One region of the Clostridium gelidum genome, then DNA from elsewhere that is predicted to be linked to it. Evidence: riboswitches for the same ligand, from Rfam matches in the RefSeq annotation. Region 1 holds a riboswitch; the other holds the start of a gene.

What was found. Region 1 has a riboswitch for FMN ahead of psyc5s11_RS03800 (ECF transporter S component). Riboswitches for the same ligand answer to the same signal wherever they lie in the genome.
Region 2: another riboswitch for FMN. It lies ahead of ribD (bifunctional diaminohydroxyphosphoribosylaminopyrimidine deaminase/5-amino-6-(5-phosphoribosylamino)uracil reductase RibD); the one in region 1 lies ahead of psyc5s11_RS03800 (ECF transporter S component).

What each region holds. Positions count from the first base shown of each region.
Region 1 is NZ_AP024849.1:789,090-795,213, forward strand. Features, by position in the region: gene abc-f (ribosomal protection-like ABC-F family protein) at 1-1,149, shown strand, start outside; gene psyc5s11_RS03785 (hypothetical protein) at 1,423-2,115, opposite strand; gene psyc5s11_RS03790 (sigma-70 family RNA polymerase sigma factor) at 2,482-3,042, shown strand; gene psyc5s11_RS03795 (DUF4179 domain-containing protein) at 3,044-4,156, shown strand; FMN riboswitch at 4,202-4,317, shown strand; gene psyc5s11_RS03800 (ECF transporter S component) at 4,479-5,063, shown strand; gene psyc5s11_RS03805 (anaerobic nitric oxide reductase flavorubredoxin) at 5,822-6,124, shown strand, end outside.
Region 2 is NZ_AP024849.1:4,437,035-4,443,158, reverse strand. Features, by position in the region: gene psyc5s11_RS20375 (amidase domain-containing protein) at 1-348, opposite strand, end outside; gene psyc5s11_RS20370 (DUF6398 domain-containing protein) at 694-1,944, shown strand; FMN riboswitch at 1,995-2,111, shown strand; gene ribD (bifunctional diaminohydroxyphosphoribosylaminopyrimidine deaminase/5-amino-6-(5-phosphoribosylamino)uracil reductase RibD) at 2,440-3,528, shown strand; gene psyc5s11_RS20360 (riboflavin synthase) at 3,600-4,256, shown strand; gene psyc5s11_RS20355 (bifunctional 3,4-dihydroxy-2-butanone-4-phosphate synthase/GTP cyclohydrolase II) at 4,392-5,585, shown strand; gene ribH (6,7-dimethyl-8-ribityllumazine synthase) at 5,716-6,124, shown strand, end outside.

The DNA of each region.
Region 1 (6,124 bases):
GAGAAAGAAAGACAACTTAAACTTCAAATGGATGTCTTTTTAGATCAGCAGAAAAAAATTAAAGAGATGGAAAAGTCTATTGCTCAGCTTAGAGATTGGGGAATGAGAGGAGATAATGGCAAGTTTTTTAGAAGAGCAGCAAGTATGCAGAAACTTTTAGATAAGGTTAAGAGAATAGATAAACCTGTAGAAGAAAGGGAAAGTATTAATATAAATTCAGCTACTTCTAATAGGTCTGGAGATAATGTAGTTATAATTAAGGATTTATGTAAAAGTTATGGCCAAAAGATTCTTTTAAATAAAGCTGAATTATTAATAAGAAATAAAGAAAGTGTAGCTCTTCTCGGAGCAAATGGATGTGGGAAATCAACATTGATTAAAATTTTACTTGGACTTAGTGAGGCAGATAGTGGAACTGCAAATTTAGGTAGTTCTATAAAACTTGGATATTTGCCACAAAATATTGTTTTTGAAGATGAGAGCAAAACTATACTAGAATCTTTTAGGGAAGACATAGTAATAACCGATGGAAAGGCAAGAGAATACCTTGCAAGATATATGTTCTTTGGTGAACAGGTATTTAAAAAGGTTGGAACTCTTTCGGGTGGTGAAAGAAGCAGATTAAAGTTAGCTATGTTAATGTATAGTGAAGTGAACTTATTGATTCTAGACGAACCAACAAATCATTTAGATATTGATTCAAGAGAAGAATTAGAAGACTTCTTAAAGGAATTCAAAGGTACAATTATGTTTGTATCTCATGATAGATATTTTATAAATAATATAGCAAGCAGAGTTGTAGAATTAGCAGAAGGATCATTGACTTCTTATGGTGGTAATTATGAATATTATAAAGAAAAGTCAGTTCAGATAAAAAGTGCAACATTAATTATAGAAGCTGCAACTAAAGAAAAAATAGTAAAGACACAAAAAGAAAAAACATCTAAAACTACAAAAGGTAATAACAATGAGTTTAAGAAATCAAAATTAGAAAAACAAATAGAAGAATTTGAGGAACAGCTAAAGGTTATAGAACAGGAAATCAGTAAGTTTTCAACTGATTATGAAAAGCTAAATGCTTTATATAATGAAAAACTAGAAATACAAAATAATCTTGATATATTGATGGAGGAGTATTTTGAATTGTAAGTAAGATACATTATGTAAGCTTTGGACTTGTTATTTATTTTTAAGTGCCTAATGCTGTATTGTATAAGTTTTAATAATGATTTTGCAATATATATTAAAAATTCTAAAATTCTGAAATTCTAAAGAATTTTAAAACTTTAGAATTTCAGAATTTTAGAATTTGCTTGAAAAATGCGGGCTGAGCGGATATAAGTAAAAAAGTAGTTGCAATATATTTACTTTTCATAAATTCATGTGAAAAAAATAGTAAATTACTTGAATATTCCTGTGAGTTTATGAAAAATTGATTAAAAGAAATAAAACCAAAAAGGATCCTAAAACTAAAATATAAGTTTTTTTAGTTATTGTCCTATTGCCGTCATTATCTAATTGGCTTTGCATGCAAGGGAATAGCCAATTACTAAAAGATACTTTCACCATGTATTTATACATATTTTCATAAAGTAAAGTGAAAACTCCAAATAAGAAATATAATAATATGGATATACAATACACTATAAATAGCCAATATAAACTAGGTACATAATAAAAAGATTGAAGCCATTCAGTTAAAACTATTTTAGCTGGAAATATTAAAATTAAGCCAACAAATGATGAGAATATAATGCATATTATTTTTGAAGGAATTACTCTAATCATAGAGAAAGTAGCATATTGTAAAATTCCGAAATATGGTTCAAAATATTTTTTATATGTTTCAAAAAGTGTTGAATTTCCAATAGGAGGTCCACTAAAATAAGGAGGTTTGGGGTAAGCCTCGAAGTTATAATACTTTTTTAAAATTATTATATATGAATAAGTTATAAACATTGAGAATAACCATAAAAATGTCTTTATATAATTATATATTTTTTCGCATTTTAACTCCTGTTTTTCTCTTCTTTGATTTTCTAAAAACTTTTCAATTCTATTTTCATTACACACTATAGGCTGATTTTCTTTCTCATAATCAAAATTATCATTCATTATAACTTACTCCTTAACAATTATATTTTGATCTTTCATAAATAAAATTACTTAACTTCAATATATTTTACTTATTACCACAATTATACATTAATTTTATAAGTAAATCATATAGTTCTAAAAGCAAACCTAAAGCTTTTTCACCATGACCATATTAGAAAAGCTATTAAGTTTGCTATTTTATAACTTATTTGGGAAAATGGGATGAGGAAAAAATTTCAAAATATGAAAGATAAGGCATATGGGCTTGTTATTTTTTTAATTATGCCTAAATATCCATAAGCAAAACAATATGAGAGAAAATATTTTTATTTGCGTTATATAAAGTGTAAGAGCTTTTACAGAATATTAGATTGGAGAAATTTTATGAGGTGTACCGAAAAAAATTATATTAGTAGGCTAAAAAAAGGGAAAGAAGATGCATTAGAATTTGTAGTAGATAATTATTTGGGAATAGTTAAATCAGCTGTATATAAAGTACTTTCACCACTTGGAAGGGATGGGATTATTGATGAGTGCGTAAATGATGTATTTCTTTCAGTGTGGAATAACAGCAATAAATTTAATGGGGAAGAGCTGGATTTTAAGAAATGGATATATAAAGTGGCTAAATTTAAAGCTATTGATTATTACAGAAAAGAAATTAAGAATTCAGACGTTACCTTGGAAGATAAAGAGATAAGTACAAATAAATTAGTTGAAGAAGAAATTATTAATACAGAAGATAGAAATGAATTAATAGAATTAATAAACACCCTTGAACCTTTAGATAGAGATATATTTACTATGAAATTTTTCTTAGGAGTCAAGTCTGATGACATAGCTAAAAAATTTGCACTTAGTAGAGCAGCTATTGATAACAGGATTTACAGAGGAAAGAAAAAACTTAGTAAAGAAATAGCTAGAGTGAAATTGGAGGTAGTGTAATATGAAAGATATTTATGAATTGCTAAATGATGTAGATATAGATGAAAGTGAGATTGGGACAATGGATGTTTCGGAATTTGAAAAAGCAAATGTGAAAAAATCTTTAAAAAAATCAATAAAGAAGAATAATGGATGGAAGAAAAAAAGTTTGGTTGCAGCAGCTTTATGTTGTGTAGTAATTGGAAGTATAGGAGCAGTTGGAATAACAAATCCAGCTTATGCAGCAGAAATTCCCATAGTTGGAGATATATTTAGACTTTTAGATAATGGTAGAACTGGTTTGTATGATAAATACAAGGAAAATGCAAATGAAATTAATGTAACTAAAGAAAGTAATGGAACTGCAATTACTATAAAAGATGCAATATTTGATGGAAAAACAATATCTTATACCTATGAGATAAAAACAGATAGAGATTTAGGTGAAGATCCAATGACATGTGGAGGAGGGGATTTTAATATAAAAGGATATAGAGGAGGAATGACTGGTAGTTCTGAAACAAAAAAAGTAGCAGAGAATACTTATATTGGTCAAGAAAATAGAACAATAGATGAAGAAAAAGATGAAGTGTCCTGTAAATTAATTATAAGAGAAATAATGGATACAGAAGAAAATCATTCTGATGTGAAAATAAGCGGGAAGTGGGACTTTGATTTTAATCTAAAAGCTATATCGAGTGACAAACAAATCATAAATAAAGGAACTGAAAAGGATGGGGCTAAAGCTAATATTGATAGTATTACAAAAACCTCTATGTCATGTATAGTTAATTATTCACAGGTTGTAACTGATGAGTTGAAGAAAAAATGGTTCAATATGGATCTAGAAATAGAGATTAAAGATGACTTGGGTAATATTTATAAAGGAGAAGGTAATGGAGGTCATGGAAATGATAAAGATAATACAATGTATTGGAGTAAAACTTTTGGGAAATTAGATGAAAAGGCTACTAAGCTTATAGTAACTCCTAAAATGCACTTATCTAATACTGGAGGCGGAGTTTCTATGGATGAGAATGGAAACGAAACTGAAATTAAGCATACAGTAGATGCAGATCATCCTGAACATGGAGAAATTCTATTTGATGACATTGTGGTTGATTTAGAAAAATAATATATTGCAAATTATATAATAAAGTTATATAATAAAGAAAATATAATATATCTTCAGGGCAGGGCGTGAATCCCTACCGGCGGTATAGCCCGCGAGCTTTAACAAGCTGATTTGGTGTAACTCCAAAGCCGACAGTATAGTCTGGATGAAAGAAGGTAACTATTAGGAATTAAGATTTTCTTTATTCTTATTTATTGAAGTATGTGCCCTGATGTTTTTTTACATCAGGGCTTTTTTGATTACTTTATTAAAAATAAGAATATATTAAAAATGAAATACCTAATAAGCTACCCAAAGAAGATAACTTTTGGGAGGCAAAAAAATGAATAAAAACACAAACAAAATGGTTAAAATTTCTCTATTATCAGCTATAGCACTTATACTTATGTATTTTGATTTTCCAATACCATTTTTACCAGCATGGCTTAAGATTGACTTAAGTGATGTGCCAGCATTATTAGGTGCATTTGGATTTGGACCTTTAGCAGGAGTTCTTATAGAACTGATAAAAAATATACTAATAGTATTAGTAAAAGGAACACAAACAGGATTAGTTGGAGAAACAGCAAACTTTATAATTGGAGTTGCATTAATATTACCAGCATCATTTGTATATAGCAGAAATAAGAGTAAAAAAGGTGCAATATTAGGAATGGTTTTAGGTGCAGTTTGTATGGAAGTAGTAGCAATAATCGCAAATGTTTATTTCTTATTGCCAGCTTACGGAATGCAAATGTCATCAGCAGAATCAATGAAATATGTTATTATGGGATTGTTACCTTTTAATGGAATAAAGTCTATTTTAGTATCAGTATTAACATATGCACTATATAAAAGAGTATCAGTTTCAATTTTCAAAGCAGAACCAAATTTTGGCAGTCCAGAAAACAAAACAAAAACAATATAATATATATAAAATAAAGAGAAGGCTGTTTCGAAATGATTAAATTATTTTGAAACGGCCTTCTCTTTATTTTGGAAAAATTAAAAGATATATAAATATAAATTATTATAAATATAGATAACCACAGTGGAGCTCATACTTATGCCTACATCCGCCGAAATTGAATACATATTTATTCCGTAGGACTGTGAAAATTTCGCTGGAAGCATTCTAAATGGGAGGTTGCACCCATTATAGTTTTGTCCAAATGTAAAATTTGGACAAACTATAATGGAACAACTTCCCATTAAGAAGCTTCAGCAGCTTATTTTCAATGCCTACTTCATATTATGACCCTTGTGGTTACAAATATGTATCCAATTTCTCTGTTTGGATATTCTCCTAAGCATAGTAAATGTTGAATATAATACCAAGCATAAGTAAAATTTCAGCTGTGGGTATCTATATATGTTACAAAATGATTCTTCATTTAAAATTTAATAAATCCTGTGAGAATTTCATCCACAATTGGTCACAGACTATCTATAAAGGGCATTAATTGTTAATTGCAACATATATATTAAAATTTATAAAATAAAATTGAATATTAAGTATTGTTTTTAATCTTTATATAAATTATAGTGATTATATAAAGTTAAAGTTATAGTGATTATATAAAGTTGAAATTATAGAAAAGCTATAGCTAATTAATAATAACTATTGAATAATAATACTTGTTTTGGTATTATATTAATATAGATTAAAAGTGAAGGAGGTTTAATATGAGTTTTAAAATAAATGACACTGTAACTTGGGTTGGGAAAATTGATTGGGAATTAAAAAAGTTTCATGGAGATGAATATTCTACACATAAGGGTTCTTCATATAATTCATATTTAATTAAAGATGAAAAGACAGTACTTATGGATACTGTTTGGGGTCCATTTACTAATGAATTTATTACTAATTTAAAAAAAGAAGTAGATATACATAAAATTGATTATATAGTTATGAACCATTCAGAAGTTGATCATAGTGGTGCTTTAGTAGAGCTTATGAAAGAGATACCTAATACACCAATTTAT
Region 2 (6,124 bases), 2.4 Mb from region 1:
TTGTATTTGATATTTACCCTGTAAATGTTCTAAAATAACAATATATTCATGAAGGCAAGCAGAGGGGATATTGTTTGGATAATTCTGTATAATGAAAGAGGCTTTAAAATTAAGCTTTAGTTTGATAAATTTGAAGTTTTGATCTATTATATTATAGTTGTAGTCAAACTGAAAATTTTTAAATATAGAATTCAGTTTTTTACTCCATTCAAAATCAAATAATTTCTTTAAATATATTTCTTGCAGTAAAGAGTTATCTAAATCATAAATATTATTAGAACTTGAATTAAGATTATCGTAAGGAGTTGAAAGCAAAGCACATAGATTATATAAACTTTTTGATAACATATATATTTCCTATTAAAAATTATTATATTAATATCTTTATGAAGAAAATTATAAATATATATCAAAATAAGTATATAGTATATAATTTTAATTTCAATGTGGATAAAATATAAATGTGATGAAAAACAAATAAAATCATAAAAATTAATAAGTAGATATATTTGTAAATAATGTGCTATAATATATCGTGATTGAATTCATAAAACAATATATGATATTTTTTATATTTAAATATGAATAATTTAGATATAGAAATATAAATTTGATGAATATACTTGTAAATAGTACTTGTTATAGGATAAAATCAAATTTATTAAAGACTTTTATAAAGGAGCTATAAAAAGAATGCAAGAATTATCTAACGTAATAGCTAACAAATATGAGGAAATAATTGATAAGATAAAAAGTTTTTCAAGTGAATATCTTAGTGATGAATACAAGAATATTTGTATTGGAGCTGCAGAAACATTATTTTTAAACAATGAAGAACAATTAAAAAAGGGAAAAAGTCTTTCATGGGCAGCCGGAATAGTGCATGCTATAGGAACTATAAATAATTTATTTGATTCGAAAGAAGAGCCATATATTAAGGCTACTGATTTATATAAGGCATTTGGTGTTAGTGGTAGTACAGGCTCAACTAAATCAAAAGAAGTACAAAAATTATTAGATTTATCAAAAGAAAATAAACAATGGATACTTGATAATGATAAAAACATAAAAAATTCAATAAACAATAGATTAGAAGAGAAACAAGAAGTTACAGTCACATTGGATGATATATCAAAATCAAGTGAAAAGATTGAAAAACAACAAGAAGAACCTTTTAAATTTGCTGTTCATAAGAATTTTGTAGCAGCAGAAAGAATCTTAGATTATGCATGGAAGCAAAAGAATTATAACAATAAAGCAAAGTATGCAAAAGAGGCACTAAAAATATATGAAGATTGTGCAGATGCATATATTATTTTATCAAAGAATTCTAGTTTAAATAATCTTGAGAAGAAAGCTCTTTTAGAAAAAGCAGTTAAGGCAGCACAAAATCTATTAAGAATAGATAATTTAGAAACTGCAGAGCCGCAAATATTTGAACTAAAAATAGCTGAACCTCTTTTTGGTGCTAAATACAGTTTAGCTGTTCATTTGTGGGAAAATGGAGAAAAAGAAGCAGCAATAGAAAATGCTCTTGAAATTTTAAAATATAATGAGCAAGATAACTTAATGATTAGAAGTTTACTCGCAAATTGGCTATTAACTGAACAAAGATATCCAGAGTTAAAAGATTTATTAGAAAAATATGAAAAAGATAATTCAGCAGCTATAAATTATAGTAGAGTTGCATTTTTATATAAAACTAATGAAATTAAGGCAGCAGAAAATGCATTAAGACGAGCATATAAGAGAAACTCATTTGTAATACCATATATAGTAAAGCAAAAAACAATTCCAAGTTCTGTGCCACATTTGATTAAATTTGGAAGTGAAGAAGAAGCTATAAGATATGCTAGTTTGGGATTAGAGGTCTGGAATGACCCTAAGATGATTCAATGGGTTAAGGAAAAGAAAAAAGATTTTGATATGATAACTTTTAACTAATACTTTACATAAATATAATCATGTGATACCATACAATAGTAAATTGAATAAAGTGTCTTCGGGGTTGGGTGAGATTCCCTACTGGCGGTATAGCCCGCGAGCTTTAAAAAGCAGATCCGGTATAATTCCGGAGCCTACAGTTATAGTCTGGATGTTAGAAGATGATAATTAATATAAATTATATTTAAAATTAAAATTTTAAGTATTCTTATTAGTTTGTATTTGTGCCCTGAATTTTTTTGAAAAATTCAGGGCTTTTTGATTTTAGTAAGATAATATATTGAAACATATATTATTATATATATAAAGCACTCATAACTTTATGTATTTTTAAAAAAGAATCAAAAGTCATGCAAATTACTTTGAAATTTTAATTGTAAATAAAATTAATAATTGCCATTTATAATAAAAACTCTGAAGATTTTAAATCTTTAGAGTTTTTTGAATTTAGAAATTTATAATGGGCAAAATGTATAGAAAGGGAGATGATAATTCTTGGATGAAAAATATATGGAAAAAGCCCTGGAATTAGCTGCGATGGGAATTGGGAAAGTAAATCCTAATCCATTAGTAGGTGCTGTTATAGTAAAAAATGGTCAAATAATAGGAGAAGGATACCATGAATGTTATGGTGAAGCTCATGCGGAAAGAAATGCTGTGAAAAATGCAGTGGAACCAGTAGAAGGTAGTACTATTTATGTTACATTGGAACCTTGTGCCCATTATGGAAAAACACCTCCATGTGTAGATTTAATAATTGAAAAGAAATTCAAAAGAGTTGTAATAGGAATGTTAGACCCAAATGAACTAGTTTCCGGAAAAAGTATTGAAAAATTAAAAGAACATGGAATTGAAGTTGAGGTTGGGGTTAAAGAAGAAGAATGCAAAAAGTTAAATGAGATATTTATAAAATATATTACATCAAAAATTCCATTTGTAGTTTTAAAAAGTGCTATATCATTAGATGGAAAAATAGCAACCTATAGTGGAGAATCTAAATGGATTACTTCTAAAGAATCTAGAGAAGATGCACAAAATTTAAGGAATAGATTGAGTTCAATTATGGTAGGTGTTAACACAGTTATTGCTGATGATCCATTTCTTACATGCAGAGTTAATAATGAAAAGAGATTAATAAGAATTGTTTTAGATACTAATCTTAGGATTCCACTAGATTCAAAATTAGTTAAAAATAATGATAAACTCACTATTGTTGCAACTACATTAAGCTCAAGTGAAGAGAAGAAACAATCTTTAAGAGACTTAGGAGTTAAGGTTATAGAAGTTTCAAAAAAGAATGATAGAGTAAATTTAAAAGAACTTGTAAAAAGCCTAGGGCAAGAAGGTGTAGATTCTATACTTATTGAAGGTGGAGGAACATTAAATTTTTCTGCACTGGAAGAAGATATAGTAGATAAAGCAATTTTTTATATAGCTCCTAAAATATTAGGTGGAGAAAATAGTAAAAGCTGTATAGCTGGAATGGGTTTTTCTAAATTAGATGATGCAGTTAATTTAAAGAATTTGAGTTATAGAAAAATTGGTGAAGATTTAGTAGTTGAAGGATATATAAGGCATAGTTAATAAAGTAATTATAACTTAAAAAGCAACTTTAACAAAAAGTGCATCAAAGTATAAAAAAATAAGGAGGCAAAATGTTTACTGGAATTATTGAAGAAGTTGGAACCCTTAAAGAACTTAGTATAGGAAATGGTTTTGGAGTTATGGAAATCAAATGTAGCAGAGTTTTGGAAGACGCTAAAATAGGAGACAGTATAGCTACAAATGGAGTTTGTCTAACGATTAGAGAGAAAAGTTCAGATTCATTTAAAGCAGAGGTAATGGGAGAAACTTTAGCAAAAAGTAACTTAGGTAGTTTAAAAGTTGGTGATAAGTTAAACCTTGAAAGAGCATTAAGACTTAGTGATAGACTTGGTGGACATATTGTTAGCGGACATATAGATGGAGTTGGCACCATAGTTTCAATAAAAGAAGAAAGAGATGGAACTTGGTTTACAATTTCTGCACCTAAAGAGGTTTTAAAGTACATCATATATAAGGGCTCTATTGGAATAGATGGAATAAGCTTAACAGTTGCTACAGTTTCCGAGGAAGTATTTAAGGTTTCAGTTATACCGCATACTCTTGAAAATACGATTCTTATAGATAAACAAATTAATTCTAAAGTAAACTTAGAATGTGATTTAGTAGGTAAGTATTTAGAAAAATTTATTAATATAAAAAATGAAGAGCAAGAAATTAAAGAAACTAGTAATATTACAATGGATTTTTTAATGAAGAATGGATTTTAGATTAAGGTATATAGGAAAAGAAAATAACAAATTTAGCAGTACAATTTGTTAACTGAGAGTTCTAAGGAATGTTTATGATATTGAATTGAATTAGTATTATGTAAAAATAAATTATTAATGTAGGGAGATAGGATTATGAATTTTTGTAGTGTAGAAGAAGCAATAAAAGATATTAAAGAAGGAAAAATGGTAATAATTGTAGATGATGAGGGGAGAGAAAATGAAGGAGATTTAGTAATTCCAGCAGAACTAGCAACTGGCGAAAATATTAATTTTATGATTAAGTATGCAAGAGGACTTGTATGTGCACCAATAGAAGAGGAAATTGCAATAAGACTCGGATTAAATCCAATGGTTGAAAAAAATACAGATAATCATGAAACTGCATTTACTGTAGCTGTTGATCATATAGATACAACAACAGGTATATCAGCATTTGAAAGAGCTTATACAATAAATAAGCTTGTAACTTCAACAGATAAACTTGATTTTAGAAGACCAGGACATGTATTTCCTTTAATAGCTAAAAAAAATGGTGTATTAGAAAGAGTTGGTCATACTGAAGCTTCAGTGGATTTAGCAAAACTTGCAGGTTTTAAAGGTGCAGCTGCTATATGTGAAATAGTTAAAGATGATGGGCACATGGCAAGAAGAGAGGATTTAATTGAATTTTCTGAAGTACATGATTTGAAAATTTTATCTGTAGAGATGTTAATAGAATATAGAAAAAAATATGATTTAAGTGTATCTAAGGAAGCAGAAGCTAAATTACCAACAAAATTTGGAGATTTTAAGGTTTGTGGATTTAAAGAAAAAGACAGTGAAAAGTGTCATTTGGCATTAATAAAAGGAGATATTACAACCTGTGAACCAGTACTAGTAAGAGTTCATTCTGAATGTTTAACTGGAGATGCTTTAGGTTCTAGAAAATGTGATTGCGGTGAGCAATATGCAAAAGCTATGGAAATGATAGAAAAAGAAGATCGTGGAGTACTTTTATATATGAGGCAAGAAGGTCGTGGAATAGGTCTCTTAAATAAATTAAAAGCATATGCACTTCAAGATACGGGATTAGATACAGTTGATGCAAATTTAGCTTTAGGATTTAAAGATGATATGAGAGATTATAAAGTAAGTGCAGATATGCTTAAAATTTTGGGAATAAATAGAATTAATTTAATTACAAATAATCCAGCAAAAATACAAGGTCTTGAAAAATATAATATTGAAGTAGCTGAAAGAGTTTCAATACAAATGCCTTTAAACAAAAATGATGAATTTTACTTAAAAACTAAAAAAGAAAGAATGAATCATTTATTAAATATATAAAACTAACATATACAATTTAATTTTGGCCTGTTAATACAAATTTAGAAGTGATAAGTTTAATCATTAATAAATTAGTAATTATATAATAAAATTTATACAAAAAATAATTAAAATAATGGAGGAAAAAGTAATGAATATATTTGAAGGAAATTTGATATCAGAAGGATTAAAGTTTGGAATAGTAATAGGAAGATTTAATGAATTTATTGGTGGTAAGCTTTTAGATGGTGCATTAGATGGATTAAAAAGACATGGAGTAAAAGAAGAAGATATTGATATTGCATGGGTGCCAGGTGCATTTGAAATTCCATTGATAGCTAAAAAAATGGCTAAGAGTTCTAAATATGATGGAGTAATATGTTTGGGTGCAGTAATAAAAGGATCTACGCTGCATTATGATTTAGTTTGTTCAGAAGTTTCAAAGGGAATTGCAAATGTTTCTCTTGAAAGTGAAAAGCCAGTAATATTTGGTGTACTTACAACAAATACTATAGAGCAAGCAATAGAAAGAGCAGGAACTAAGGCAGGAAATAAAGGAT